DNA from 3 places in the Pseudocitrobacter cyperus genome. Region 3 is predicted to be linked to each of the others. Evidence: predicted binding sites of a transcription regulator. Region 3 holds the regulator's gene; each other region holds the start of a gene.
What was found. Region 3 encodes LexA, which represses DNA repair genes until DNA is damaged. Its sites were predicted from a motif close to TNCTGTATGTACATACAGNA; they were not measured.
Positions count from the first base shown of each region.

Region 1: the regulator LexA is predicted to act here: its motif matches at 2,495-2,514, upstream of sbmC (DNA gyrase inhibitor SbmC).
Region 2: the regulator LexA is predicted to act here: its motif matches at 1,863-1,882, upstream of sulA (SOS-induced cell division inhibitor SulA).

Region 1 is NZ_JAYMYY010000004.1:351,451-355,738, forward strand. Features, by position in the region: gene sbcB (exodeoxyribonuclease I) at 1-1,039, opposite strand, end outside; gene dacD (serine-type D-Ala-D-Ala carboxypeptidase DacD) at 1,230-2,396, shown strand; gene sbmC (DNA gyrase inhibitor SbmC) at 2,536-3,003, shown strand; gene VSR74_RS15495 (FUSC family protein) at 3,113-4,171, shown strand.
Region 2 is NZ_JAYMYY010000001.1:1,004,643-1,008,930, reverse strand. Features, by position in the region: gene ompA (porin OmpA) at 1-980, opposite strand, end outside; gene sulA (SOS-induced cell division inhibitor SulA) at 1,332-1,841, opposite strand; gene VSR74_RS04970 (TfoX/Sxy family DNA transformation protein) at 2,060-2,680, shown strand; gene yccS (YccS family putative transporter) at 2,677-4,288, opposite strand, start outside.
Region 3 is NZ_JAYMYY010000008.1:93,107-97,394, reverse strand. Features, by position in the region: gene plsB (glycerol-3-phosphate 1-O-acyltransferase PlsB) at 1-1,422, opposite strand, end outside; gene VSR74_RS20275 (diacylglycerol kinase) at 1,553-1,921, shown strand; gene lexA (transcriptional repressor LexA) at 2,031-2,639, shown strand; gene dinF (MATE family efflux transporter DinF) at 2,708-4,063, shown strand; gene VSR74_RS20260 (CsbD family protein) at 4,172-4,288, shown strand, end outside.

The DNA.
Region 1 (4,288 bases), on a different contig from region 3:
CCACTTTTTCGCGTACCTGCGGGTTTTCGCGCAGCGCTTTAAGATTATCCAGACAGTGCTGGCGGTTGATCCCCAGCCGTTCGGCATCTTCCGGGCGCAGGGTATTCGCGACGGCAAGCACCGGGCATTTATTGAGGTGCACCAGTTTTACCGGTACAGGCGACATATCGCCCAGTTCTGCTTTTGGCGTATAGAGGCGTGTGCGCAGCGTGTCGGCATCCAGATCCAGCAGTGGCGTAATATCGCCCGCCAAATCCACCATGATAACCGCGTTACGGTTATCGGGATGCCAGGCCAGCGGGGCAATCCAGCTCGTGTTGCCCCGCCATGCGCCAAACATCCCCGACACATGCACCAGCGGTTTCATCTGCGGCACATCAATCAGAGTGGTCAGTTTTTGTTTACCGCGGTAAGCGTAGAGGTAATCAAACAGCTTCGGTTGCTGCGTTTTTACCAGCTTTGCCATCGCGATGGTGGCATAAACGTCGGCCATGGCGTCGTGGGCGTTGCTGTGTTCAATGCCGTTGGCTTTGGTCAGATGCTCGAGGCGGAAACTCGGCAGTCCGTCTTCATTTTCCGGCCAGTTGATCCCCTCCGGGCGCAGGGCATAGCAGGCGCGCATGACATCAAGCAGATCCCAGCGCGAATTATGATTTTGCCAGCTCCAGGCATAGGGATCGTAAAAGTTGCGATAAAAGATATTGCGCGTGACTTCATCATCGAAGCGCACATTGTTATAGCCCACCACGCAGGTATGCGGCACGGTAAACAGGTCGTGGATGCGGCGTGCAAACGCGGCTTCATTATCGCCTTTGGTACGCGCTTCCTGCGGCGTAATGCCGGTGATGAGCACCGCTTCCGGCTGCGGCAGGTAGTCGTCCGCCGGTTTACAGTAAAAGACCTCGGGGTCTCCCACGATAGTAAAGTCGTTATCGGTACGAATAGCAGCAAACTGCGCCGGGCGATCCAGCGACGGGCTGGTGCCGAAGGTTTCGTAATCGTGGAAGAGGAATCCGGGGGTATTGGCAGGTTCTTGCATGGTCTTAACGTAATCCCTGATAAGCGAGCGGGCGAATTAAGACCATGGTAAACGATTTACAGAGCCATCAGAAGGGCGGTTTTTCGAGGCCGGTTCAGGCTGTGTCATATTTTCTTGCAATTAATGGCTGTATGAAAGTGGGAAGTTCCGTAAAAAGGACGACGATTTTGTAATTGCTGAGGATTTGCTGTTGAAAGCCCGTTTCTTTATTGCTGTATCTTTGCTCGCTTCGAGTATTTCTTGCGCCTTTGCCACTGACAGCGCGATTCCTCCCATTACGCCGCCCGCCATTCAGGCGGGTTCCTGGGTTTTAATGGACTATACCACCGGACAAATTTTGACTGCCGGGAATGAACACCAACAACGCAACCCGGCGAGCCTGACCAAGCTGATGACTGGTTATGTCGTTGATCGCGCTATTGACAGCCATCGCATTACGCCTGACGACATCGTAACCGTCGGGCGCGACGCCTGGGCGAAAGGCAACCCGGTGTTTGATGGGTCTTCACTGATGTTCCTCAAAGAGGGCGACCGCGTCAGCGTGCACGATTTGAGCCGTGGTCTGATTGTCGATTCCGGGAACGACGCCTGCGTCGCGCTGGCGGATTATATCGCCGGTGGTCAGCCGCAGTTTGTCGCCATGATGAACCACTATGTGGAAACCCTGAAGCTGCGCGATACCCATTTTGAAACCGTACACGGCCTTGATGCGCCGGGGCAGCACAGTTCTGCTTACGATCTCGCGGTGCTGTCGCGGGCGATTATTCACGGTGAACCTGACTTCTATCATATGTACAGCGAAAAGAGCCTGACGTGGAACGGTATCACCCAGCAGAACCGGAACGGCCTGTTATGGGATAAAACCATGAACGTCGATGGCCTGAAAACTGGGCATACTTCAGGCGCAGGTTTTAACCTGATAGCTTCCGCCGTTGACGGTAAACGCCGTCTGATCGCGGTGGTGATGGGCGCAGATAGTCCTAAAGGGCGTGAAGATCAGGCGCGGACGCTGCTGCACTGGGGCCAGCAGAACTTTGATACGGTGCAGGTTTTGCAAAATGGTAAGAAAGTGGGCACCGAGCGGATCTGGTACGGCGATAAAGAGACCATTAATCTCGGTACCGATCAGGATTTCTGGCTGGCGCTGCCGAAGACTGAAATTCCTAACATCAAAGCGAAATACGTCCTTGATGGTAAAGAGCTGGAAGCCCCTATCGCCGCGCATCAACGCGTAGGCGAAATTCAGCTTTATGACCGCGATAAAATTGTCGCCCACTGGCCGCTGGTCACGCTGGAAAGCGTGAAGAAAGGCGGGATGTTCTCGCGTCTAAGTGACTATTTCCACCACAAAGCATAACGATCCTCCCTGCCGGATAAGCGCCAGAGCCATCCGGCAAATCCTCGCGATAACGTGAAGCAGTGCACATACTAACACGTGTGGCACTGCTATATTTTTACTGTATTTATATACAGTCATTTCTATCTCAGGGGGATCTATGCATTACAGTATCGAACACGTTCCAGCACGTACCGTTGCCGGTTTTCACATGGTTGGCCCATGGGAAGAAACCGTTAAACAAGGTTTCGAGCAACTCATGATGTGGGTAGATGGCCAGGCTATCCCGGCGAAGGAGTGGGTTGCGGTCTATTTTGATAATCCCGATGAAGTGCCGCCTGAAAAGCTGCGCTGCAACACGGTGGTGACGGTGGCCGATGATTTCACTCTCCCGCCGAACAGTGAAGGCGTTATTCTTACCCATATTGCAGGCGGCGAGTATGCCATTGCCAGCGCGCGCGTCGTCAATCATGATTTCTCTACGCCCTGGCTGCAGTTTTTCGAGGCCCTGTTCAAAGACCGAGACTGGCTGATGGGCGATAACCCGTGCTTTGAAATCTACCTTAATGATGGCAACCAGGATGGTTACTGGGATATCCAGATGTACATTTCGGTGGTACGCAAATAATAAGCGCGCGGGGAAATAAGGGGTAGGGCAGTGGATTTTTGGCGAGCCGTGATGCGTGATGCGCAAAAGCAGGTACAATTGCGCTCTTTAGTTTTGCCGGAGAGCCGGTGTGCGTCCTGATAAATCTCTCAGTCCTTTTGAAATAAGGCTATACCGAAACTACCGTGCGGTGCATGGTGCGCGTATAGCCCTTGCCTTTGTGCTGGCCTTCCTGGTCGTGCGCATCTTCAACATTCCGGAAGGGTCATGGCCGTTGATCACTCTGGTGGTGATTATGGGGCCTATTTCTTTCTGGGGAAACGTGGTGCCGCGCGCGTTCCAGCGTATCGGCGGGACGATCCTCGGTTCGGCGCTGGGCCTGATAGCCCTCAAGCTGGAGCTAATCTCCCTGCCGCTGATGCTTCTCTGGTGTGCCGGGGCGATGTTCCTGTGCGGCTGGCTGGCGCTGGGGAAAAAGCCTTATCAGGCGTTGTTGATCGGTATTACGCTGGGGGTTGTCGTGGGAGCGCCGCCGGGCGACATGAATACCGCTCTGTGGCGAAGCGGTGATGTTATTTTTGGTTCGCTGCTGGCGATGCTCTTTACCGGGGTCTGGCCGCAGCGGGCATTTATTCACTGGCGCATCCAGATGGCCACCTTCGTGACCCAGTTCAACCGGCTGTATCAGGCCGGGTTCTCGCCAAACCTGGTCGAACGTCCGCATCTGGAAAAACACCTGCAATCGGTGCTTAACGACGTCGTTAAAATGCGTGGCCTGATTACCCCCGCCAGCAAAGAGACGCATATTCATAAGAGCATTTTCGAAGCCATCCAGACCGTCAGCCGCAACCTCGTGTGTATCCTCGAACTGCAAATCAACGCCCACTGGGCCTCCCGTGAAAGCCACTTTTTGATGCTCAACGCTCATACACTTCGGGAGACCCAGCAGATGACACAGCAAACGCTGCTGACCATCGCCCATGCGTTGTATGAGGGAAATCCGCAGCCGGTGAAGGCCAATACGGAAAAGCTGAATGATATCGTCGCTGAACTGCGGCAACTGATACGCGAGCACCAGAGCGAGAACCTGGCAGAGACGCCGATGCACGGTTATGTCTGGCTAAGCATGGAGCTGGCGCGTCAGCTTGAGCTATTATCGCTGCTTATCTGTCGGGCGCTGCGTAAATAAGCGACGAATGCAACACCTTTGGCCTCGGGTTGTTTCGATTCAGCCGCGTTTAGGGTTATGATGAGGGACAGGTAAAAACCATTGTCATTAGCAGCGCCTATACGTATATATAGTCTT
Region 2 (4,288 bases), on a different contig from region 3:
AGTGCAGCGCGAGCTTTCACGTTGTCACAGGTGTTGCCAGTAACCGGGTTGGATTCGCCCATGCCACGTGCAGAGATTTTGTCAGAAGGAATACCTTTAGAGATCAGGTAATCAACAACGGACTGAGCACGTTTCTCGGACAGACCCTGGTTGTAAGCGTCAGAACCGATGCGGTCAGTGAAGCCCAGAACAACAACGGAACCGTCTTTCGGATCCAGGTTGCTCAGTTGGCTGTACATCTGATCCAGAGCCTGCTGGCCTTCTGGTTTCAGAGTTGCTTTGTTGAAGTTGAACAGAACATCAGACTTCAGAGTGAAGTGTTTGGTCTGAACTTCTGGAGCCGGAGCCGGAGCCGGAGCTACTGGAGCTGCTTCTTCCTGCTGGCCGAAACGATAGGAAACACCTACGCTCAGCAGGCCGTTATCCGGACGTGCACCAACGGTGTTCGCGTCACCGATGTTGTTAGTCCACTGGTATTCCAGACGGGTAGCGATGTCACGGGTTACCGCGTATTCTACGCCGCCAGCGAATACTGGGGATACGCCAGTGTCGTGGTCTTTGAAGCCTTCGTTGTTTTTAGCGTCTGCACGCCAAACCATACCACCCAGACGAGTATAGATGTCCAGATCGTCAGTGATTGGGTAACCCAGTTTAGCGGTCAACTGAACGCCCTGAGCTTTGAATGCGCCGTTCTGGTAAGCACCGTTCTGGGTGTCACCTTTGTACGGCATACGACCTAACCAGTCATAACCCATTTCGAAACCAACATACGGGTTAACCTGATAACCACCGAACGCACCAGCGCCCAGTTGGCTTTCGTGGGTTGGGCCGATGTTGTTGATCTGGTTGTTACCGACATCGTGGAACTGAGACCAGCCCAGTTTAGCACCAGCATACCAGGTGTTATCTTTCGGAGCGGCCTGCGCTACGGTAGCGAAACCAGCCAGTGCCACTGCAATCGCGATAGCTGTCTTTTTCATTTTTTGCGCCTCGTTATCATCCAAAATTTGCCATGAAAATCTAAAAGACTCACGGTTAAATCCTTCACCGGGGGCGTGACTTATTAATTACTCAGCAGATCTCTGCGGCGTAAGCTGATCACCCCTGGCGATGTAAAGTCTACAACGTAGTTGGAAACTTACAAGTGTGAACTCCGTCAGGCATATGAAAAAAAAAGAGTTGTATACACAATATTTAACATTTCAGGCTAGAATTTATGCGAGATAAAATTCTGAGACCCGCATCACACCAGCATTCTCAGGAATTTAAGTAACTGAAACATGCCCGTAACGAGACTGCAAAAAAAATTCCAGGAAAATTCCTAATTTCACTTAATGATACAAATTTGAGTGAATTTTTAGCCCATTGAGTTGTCCTGCTGGATGAGAAGAGGAGTGAACTGGACGCATAATAAACGCCATTGCATTCCCTTCTTCTGCCGCGCTCATCAGGCGAGAATGATCATGCTCCGACAGTTCTTCCGCCACCCAGGCGATAACTACACTATAGTTCCCTGTACGTAATGCACGTTCCATAGAATCAAGCATATTGCACGGAAGCATCTGGCGAAGCTGCATGACCTTGCTTAACGGAAGGCCGGAAGCCTGCACCCACTGGCGACTCAGTTTTTGTTGTGGCGTTAGCCATAGCTGCCAACGAGATTGCTGACCGAGCTGCTGCAATAAAGGTAAGAGCAGTAACTGCGCCATCATGGGCTGATCTTCACGATAAACCACTTCGCTTACCAGGGCAGGGGACGCGTGCACAGGAGTGGCGAACGTGTGATGGGCCGCAGGCGTTACCGCGACAGACGAACGATTTACAACACCAGATGTATACATAGCTAATCCAACCTTGTGGGTTACTGTATGAATATACAGTACTACCACTGTCATTAAAGATCAACCTCATTTTCTGAAAGCTACTCGCAAATTCGCACATCAAATGCCCGTAATGATAAATACACCTTGCCGTGCTGACGGAAGTTTCATATGTTGCTAATTACAGGATTCATTAACGCTTTTAATGCTTCTAAGGCGATGATTAGTAAGGATTAATCGTGAAAAAAATATCATATAAACGGATTTATCAATCTCAGGAATGCCTTTCACCTTTGGGCGTCATTCGCGCCCGCCCCCTGTTTGGCGGTTACAGTCTGACCGTTGATGATGCGATCTTCGCCATGGTGGCGGAGGGAGAACTCTATCTGAGGGCCTGCGAAGATACGGTGCCATATCAGGTGCAACATAATGCGAAACTCCTGACTCTGCAGAAGCGCAGCGGCCCGCACCAGCTTAACTACTTTAAGGTTGATGCGCGGCTTTGGCGGGATCAAAAAACGTTGTTGAAGTTAAGTTCCCTGTCGCTACAGGATGCAAAGCGGGAGAAAAACAGGCGGCATAATCTCAACCGCCTCAGGGATCTGCCTAATATCTCCTTTCAGATGGAACTGCTGTTGAGGGATGCCGGGGTGAAAAGCGTCAATGATTTGCGGCGTATGGGGGCGAAAACGGTATGGTTGAAACTACGACAGCTACGCGAAAATTTGAGCACCAGCGTGATTCTTTCACTTGAGGGCGCGCTGACGGGAGTCCACGCTGCTGCGTTGCCGTTAGACAGGCGTCAGGAGTTGATTGACTGGGCAAGCGCGTTGAACAACCCGCCTGCCGCAGTAGATTAGGCGAGCACCCGCTGTTGCAGCCGGCAAAGTTCGGGTAACAGGGAGATGAGCAGGCCGATTTGTTGCAGTACCAACGGTTCTTTACTGTCCGGTCGCGGCTCCAGATGGTGGATGCGTTCCGCAAGGCCGGCCAGGGCATGCTGGACGCGTTCTTCATCCGCAGGCAGGTGATGGAAGGCGTCGTCAACATAACATACGGCATCATCCAGTAGCGCCAGAATATCCGGGTTAGTCAGTTTTTCACGGTGCGCACCCAGCGCCGAGATGTAACTGGTCAGCGTATGGTTAAGACACAACAGGCGGAAAGCGGTTTCCCGCATCTCGGCACTGACGTTGGGCTCCGTTGTCATGTTCGAAACCACGGAGGCCAGCTCAGCATCACGACTGTGCGCATCGCGGCGGGCTACACGGTATGCCAGCCGGTTATCACGCCCCTGATGATATTGCTCAAGAATAGCGTCCAGATAACGACAGTTGGCATCGACGGCGCGCGCTAACACGCGAGGCAGGTTGCGAAACTTCCAGTCAGGCCAGATAAAACTGACGGCAAACCAGGCTATCCCGCAGCCAATCAGGGTATCGATTATCCGCGGCAATGCCACTTCAAACCCTTCCCCAAGCAGGTTAAAGCACAGCAGTACCAGCAGCGTGATGAACATTGTCGCGTGGGCATACTGCACATTACGAAAAGCAAAGAACAGCACACCGGTTACGACGATCAGCGCCAGTTGCCCTTCCAGCGACGGCACCAGCAGTAACACAGGAATGCCTAATGCAACGCCCACCAGAGTACCGATAATACGCAGCGCCAGGCGGTGGCGAGTGGCGTTGTAGTTCGGCTGACAGACAAACAGACTGGTGAGCAAGATCCAGTAGCCGTGGTTCAGGCCGGTAAACTGAATGAAGGCATAGCCAGCGCAAAGAACCAGCGACATTCGCACCGCATGGCGGAACAGGGCAGATTCCGGCGACATATTCATACTCAGCCGCAGACGAATATCACTGATGCCATGCAGGCTGTCATCGGCCAGCAGGTTCTCCGTCTCGCTCTGCGCCTGTGACTGTAACTGTTCCGATTCAATGGTGGCCAGTTGTGCGTCAATTGCCCGCAGGTTGTTCAGTAAAAAACCCAGCGCTTTCATCTGTTCCGGTGAAGCGCCGCTTGCGCGCACGCGTTCCAGCGCGGCATCCAGATGCGTAAAGGCGCGCTCAAAGCGATTATCATGCTGATAGGGGACACGCAGCAAAATGGCTTTCGATAACTGTTGGCAGGCCTGAGACTGCATTGAGAGCATGCGCTGAAAACGGAACATCACATCGCTGTAGCGGAAATTGTCGCGCAGAGTTTGATATTGAATGTGCGATGAACTGGCGCGTTCGTGGATATCCTGGGCGACAAAATAGTAGTGCAACGTGCGGCGTGTTCCGCGCTGCCCACGGTCACCGCGCAGTCGGGTCAGCAGGGAGGCTTTTGTCTGGTTCAGGGTGGCAATCAGTTTTCCGTTCGCCAGCGCCAGTTCATACAGCGGTGCCTGGTTTTCATCTTCAATATCCGGGTCGAAGAGGCGCGATTTCAGTTCGAGATAGTGCGCCAACTGCTCGTAGCTG
Region 3 (4,288 bases):
CGGAATCGGCTCGCCGAAGTTCACATAGCCCTGGCCCAGATTACGCAGCTTGCTCAGGCCTTTCAGCATTTGCGGCAAGCTCTCTTTCTCTTTGGTCGCACCGCGCAGTTCTTTAGCGTAAGTGCCCACTTCCATCACATGCTCGTAACCGATGTAAATCGGCACCAGGGTGATAGGTCGAGTCCCGCCGCGAAGCATTGCCTGAATGGTCATCGACAGGGTGCCGGTTTTCGGGTCCAGCAGACGGCCAGTACGGGAACGCCCGCCTTCCACAAAGTATTCAACAGAGTAGCCACGGCTGAACAGCTCGCCGAGATACTCACGGAACACGGTGGAATAGAGTTTGTTGCCCTTAAAGGTGCGGCGAATAAAGAATGCGCCCAGGCGGCGGAAAATCGGGCCGGCTGGCCAGAAGTTCAGGTTGATACCGGCAGCAATATGCGGCGGCACCAGGCCCTGGTGATACAGCACATAGGAGAGCAGCAGGTAGTCCATATGGCTACGGTGGCACGGCACATACACAATCTCGTGACCATCGTGCGCCAGTTGGCGAACGCGTTCGGCGTTGTTGACGTTGATCCCCTGATACAAACGGTTCCAGGTGAAGCCCAGAATACGGTCAGTCAGGCGAATCATTTCATAAGAGAAGTTGGCTGCAATCTCTTCCATGAGTGCAATGGCGTTCTGCTGCGCTTTTTCATGGGAGATTTTTTTGCTACGCGCTTCATCTTCAACCGCTTTCGCAATCGCCCGGGAGGCGAGTAGCTTGTTAAAGAGATCCTGACGCGCAGGCAGGCGCGGCCCTACAGCAGCCAGGCGCTGGCGGGCAAAGTGCATGCGCGCCACGCGCGCCAGTTTCTGCGCGATTATTTTATCGGTGCCATGCTCATCGGCCATACGGCGCAGCGAGACGGACGGCGAGAAGCGCACGAAGCTGTCGCGGCCGAGCCAGGAAACGGCAAAGAATTTCTGAATGCCGTTCAGCATGCGCAGCGGCGGATTCACTTCGCCTTTTTCACGCCCCGGACGACGACCAAACATCACCGATACCGGCACCATCTGCACATCCAGATTCGGATTGCTGCGATGCAGATCGAGATAGTCGTGGAACAGCTTGATAGACTCTTCTTTCGGCGTGTAATAGGTGAACACCCGCGGGCCGCCGTGAATAAACACGTAGCGGGGCAGCAGGGTGCCGTCGATCTCCAGCGGTTCTAGCGGGTCGGGGAGATCGTGCGCCAGGCACTGGGCGCGCAAGGTCAGTAGGTCGGCCTTTGAGTTATAAGGCAGGACGTACATGATAGGGCGCGACGTATCGAGCCCCAATTCCTGGGCAGGTTCTGCCGGAATAGACTTGCTTTTTACCAGTACACTTAATGGTAAATTCAGTAATTTGTAGTAAATTCGTGGCCAGCCGGACATAAACGATGTAAAGCCTCTGGTTAATCATGCAAATGCGCGGCAAGAATATCAGAAAGTCAGCAGGATTTCTGTTCTACCGCCGATAACAACTACTGTCATTGATGCGTATAACGCTAAAAGGTTCTATTTGATGGCCAATAATACCACTGGACTCACCCGAATTATCAAAGCGGCTGGTTATTCCTGGAAAGGTTTTCGTGCGGCGTGGGTCAATGAAGCCGCGTTTCGCCAGGAAGGGGTCGCCTCGGTTGTGGCCATTATCATCGCCTGCTGGCTGGATGTAGACGCCATTACGCGCGTATTACTGATTGGCTCTGTTCTTTTGGTGATGATAGTGGAAATTCTCAATAGTGCGCTGGAAGCGGTGGTTGACCGTATTGGTTCTGAGTATCACGAACTCTCCGGACGGGCGAAAGATATGGGGTCGGCGGCGGTGCTGCTGGCGATTTTCGTTGCGCTGATGACCTGGGCTATGTTGCTGTGGCCGCTTTTCCGCTGAGTCTCGCATAATCTGCGAAAACTCCTGTATTTTGTGTGTTTTGCGGTTCCAAAATAGCCATCAACTGTATATACTCACAGCATAACTGTATATACACCCAGGGGGCGGAATGAAAGCGTTAACGACCAGGCAGCAAGAGGTGTTTGATCTCATTCGAGATCATATCGGCCAAACGGGCATGCCGCCAACACGTGCGGAAATTGCTCAGCGCCTGGGGTTCCGGTCCCCGAATGCGGCGGAAGAGCATCTGAAAGCGCTGGCGCGCAAAGGCGTCATTGAAATTGTTTCGGGCGCATCGCGCGGCATTCGCTTGCTGGTGGAAGAAGAAACCGGCCTGCCGCTGATTGGCCGGGTCGCCGCCGGTGAGCCGCTGCTGGCGCAGCAGCATATTGAAGGTCACTACCAGGTTGACCCGTCGCTGTTCAAACCGAATGCCGACTTCCTGCTGCGGGTTAGCGGTATGTCGATGAAAGACATCGGCATTATGGATGGCGACCTGCTCGCGGTGCATAAAACGCAGGATGTTCGAAATGGCCAGGTCGTCGTGGCTCGCATCGACGAAGAAGTGACCGTGAAACGCCTGAAAAAACAGGGCAACGTCGTTGAACTGTTGCCGGAAAACAGCGAGTTTTCCCCGATTGTCGTCGATCTTCGCCGTCAGAACTTCTCCATTGAAGGGCTGGCCGTTGGCGTGATCCGCAACGGCGAATGGCTGTAATCCTCTCCCGATAACAACGGCGCATCATGCGCCGTTGTTCGTTCTCTTTTCTGTTCAGGTTCCTAACCATGTCGCTCTTCACGGCTGCCGACAAGGCATTATGGCGTCTCGCCCTTCCCATGATTTTCTCCAATATCACGGTTCCCCTGCTGGGCCTGGTGGATACCGCGGTGATTGGCCATCTCGATAGTGCGGTGTACCTCGGCGGCGTGGCGATTGGCGCAACGGCAACCAGCTTCCTGTTTATGCTGCTGCTTTTTTTACGTATGAGCACGACCGGTTTGACCGCGCAGGCTTTTGGCGCGAAAGACCCTGTTCGTCTGGCTCGCGCGCTGGTGCAGCCGCTGCTGCTGGCGCTGGGGGCGGGGCTACTTATCGTACTGTTCAAAGAGCCGCTGATTAATCTGGCGCTTGCTATTGTCGGTGGCAGCGATGCGGTGCTGGAGCAGGCGCGGCGTTTTCTTGAAATCCGCTGGCTGAGTGCGCCGGCATCGCTGGCGAACCTGGTGCTGTTGGGCCGGTTGCTGGGTGTTCAGTACGCCCGGGCTCCGGTTATCCTGCTGATTGTCGGTAATATTCTGAATATCGTCCTCGACCTCTGGCTGGTGATGGGCCTGCACATGAATGTGCAGGGTGCCGCGCTGGCAACGGTCATCGCCGAATATGCCACCATGGCAATCGGCCTGCTGATGGCGCGCAAGGTGCTGGTTCTGCGGGGCATTTCGGTTGCAATGCTGAAAATGGCCTGGCGCGGCAACATCCGTAGCCTGCTGGCGCTCAATCGCGACATCATGCTGCGCTCGTTATTACTTCAGCTTTGCTTTGGCGCGTTGACTGTGTTTGGTGCGCGGCTGGGTAGCGATGTCGTCGCGGTTAACGCGGTGTTGATGACGATGCTCACCTTCACCGCCTATGCGCTGGATGGCTTCGCTTATGCCGTTGAGGCGCACTCCGGGCAGGCTTACGGTGCGCGTGATGACAGTCAGTTACTCAGCGTCTGGCGCGCGGCCTGCCGCCAGGCGGGGATCGTCGCACTGGCTTTTGCGCTGGTTTACGCGCTGGCTGGCGGGCACATCGTCGCAATGTTGACGTCATTACCCTCCCTGCAGCAGCTTGCCGATCGCTACGTATTCTGGCAGGCGGTGCTTCCGGTGATTGGTGTCTGGTGTTATCTGCTGGATGGCATGTTTATTGGTGCGACGCGCGGCGCGGAGATGCGTAACAGTATGGCGGTTGCTGCCGCGGGTTTTGCCCTGACGCTCCTGACAGTACCGATGTTGGGCAATCATGGCCTGTGGCTGGCGCTGGCGGTCTTCCTTGCTCTGCGTGGGCTGTCTCTGGCAGTTATCTGGCGTCGCCATTGGCAGAATGGGACGTGGTTTGCCGCCCCCTCATCTCACCCGATGGTTAAAGATTCTGAATAGTGAATCATCGGCGATATCCTCATCTACACTTATTATCACGTTCAGCAGAAATGAACGTCGAAGGACGATGCGATAACGCAACCATGATCGAACGATAAGGAGCCGATGATGAATAAAGACGAACTCAGCGGTAACTGGAAACAGTTCAAAGGTAAAGCGAAAGAACAATGGGGCAAACTGACCGACGATGATATGACCGTCGTCGAAGGTAAACGCGATCAGCTT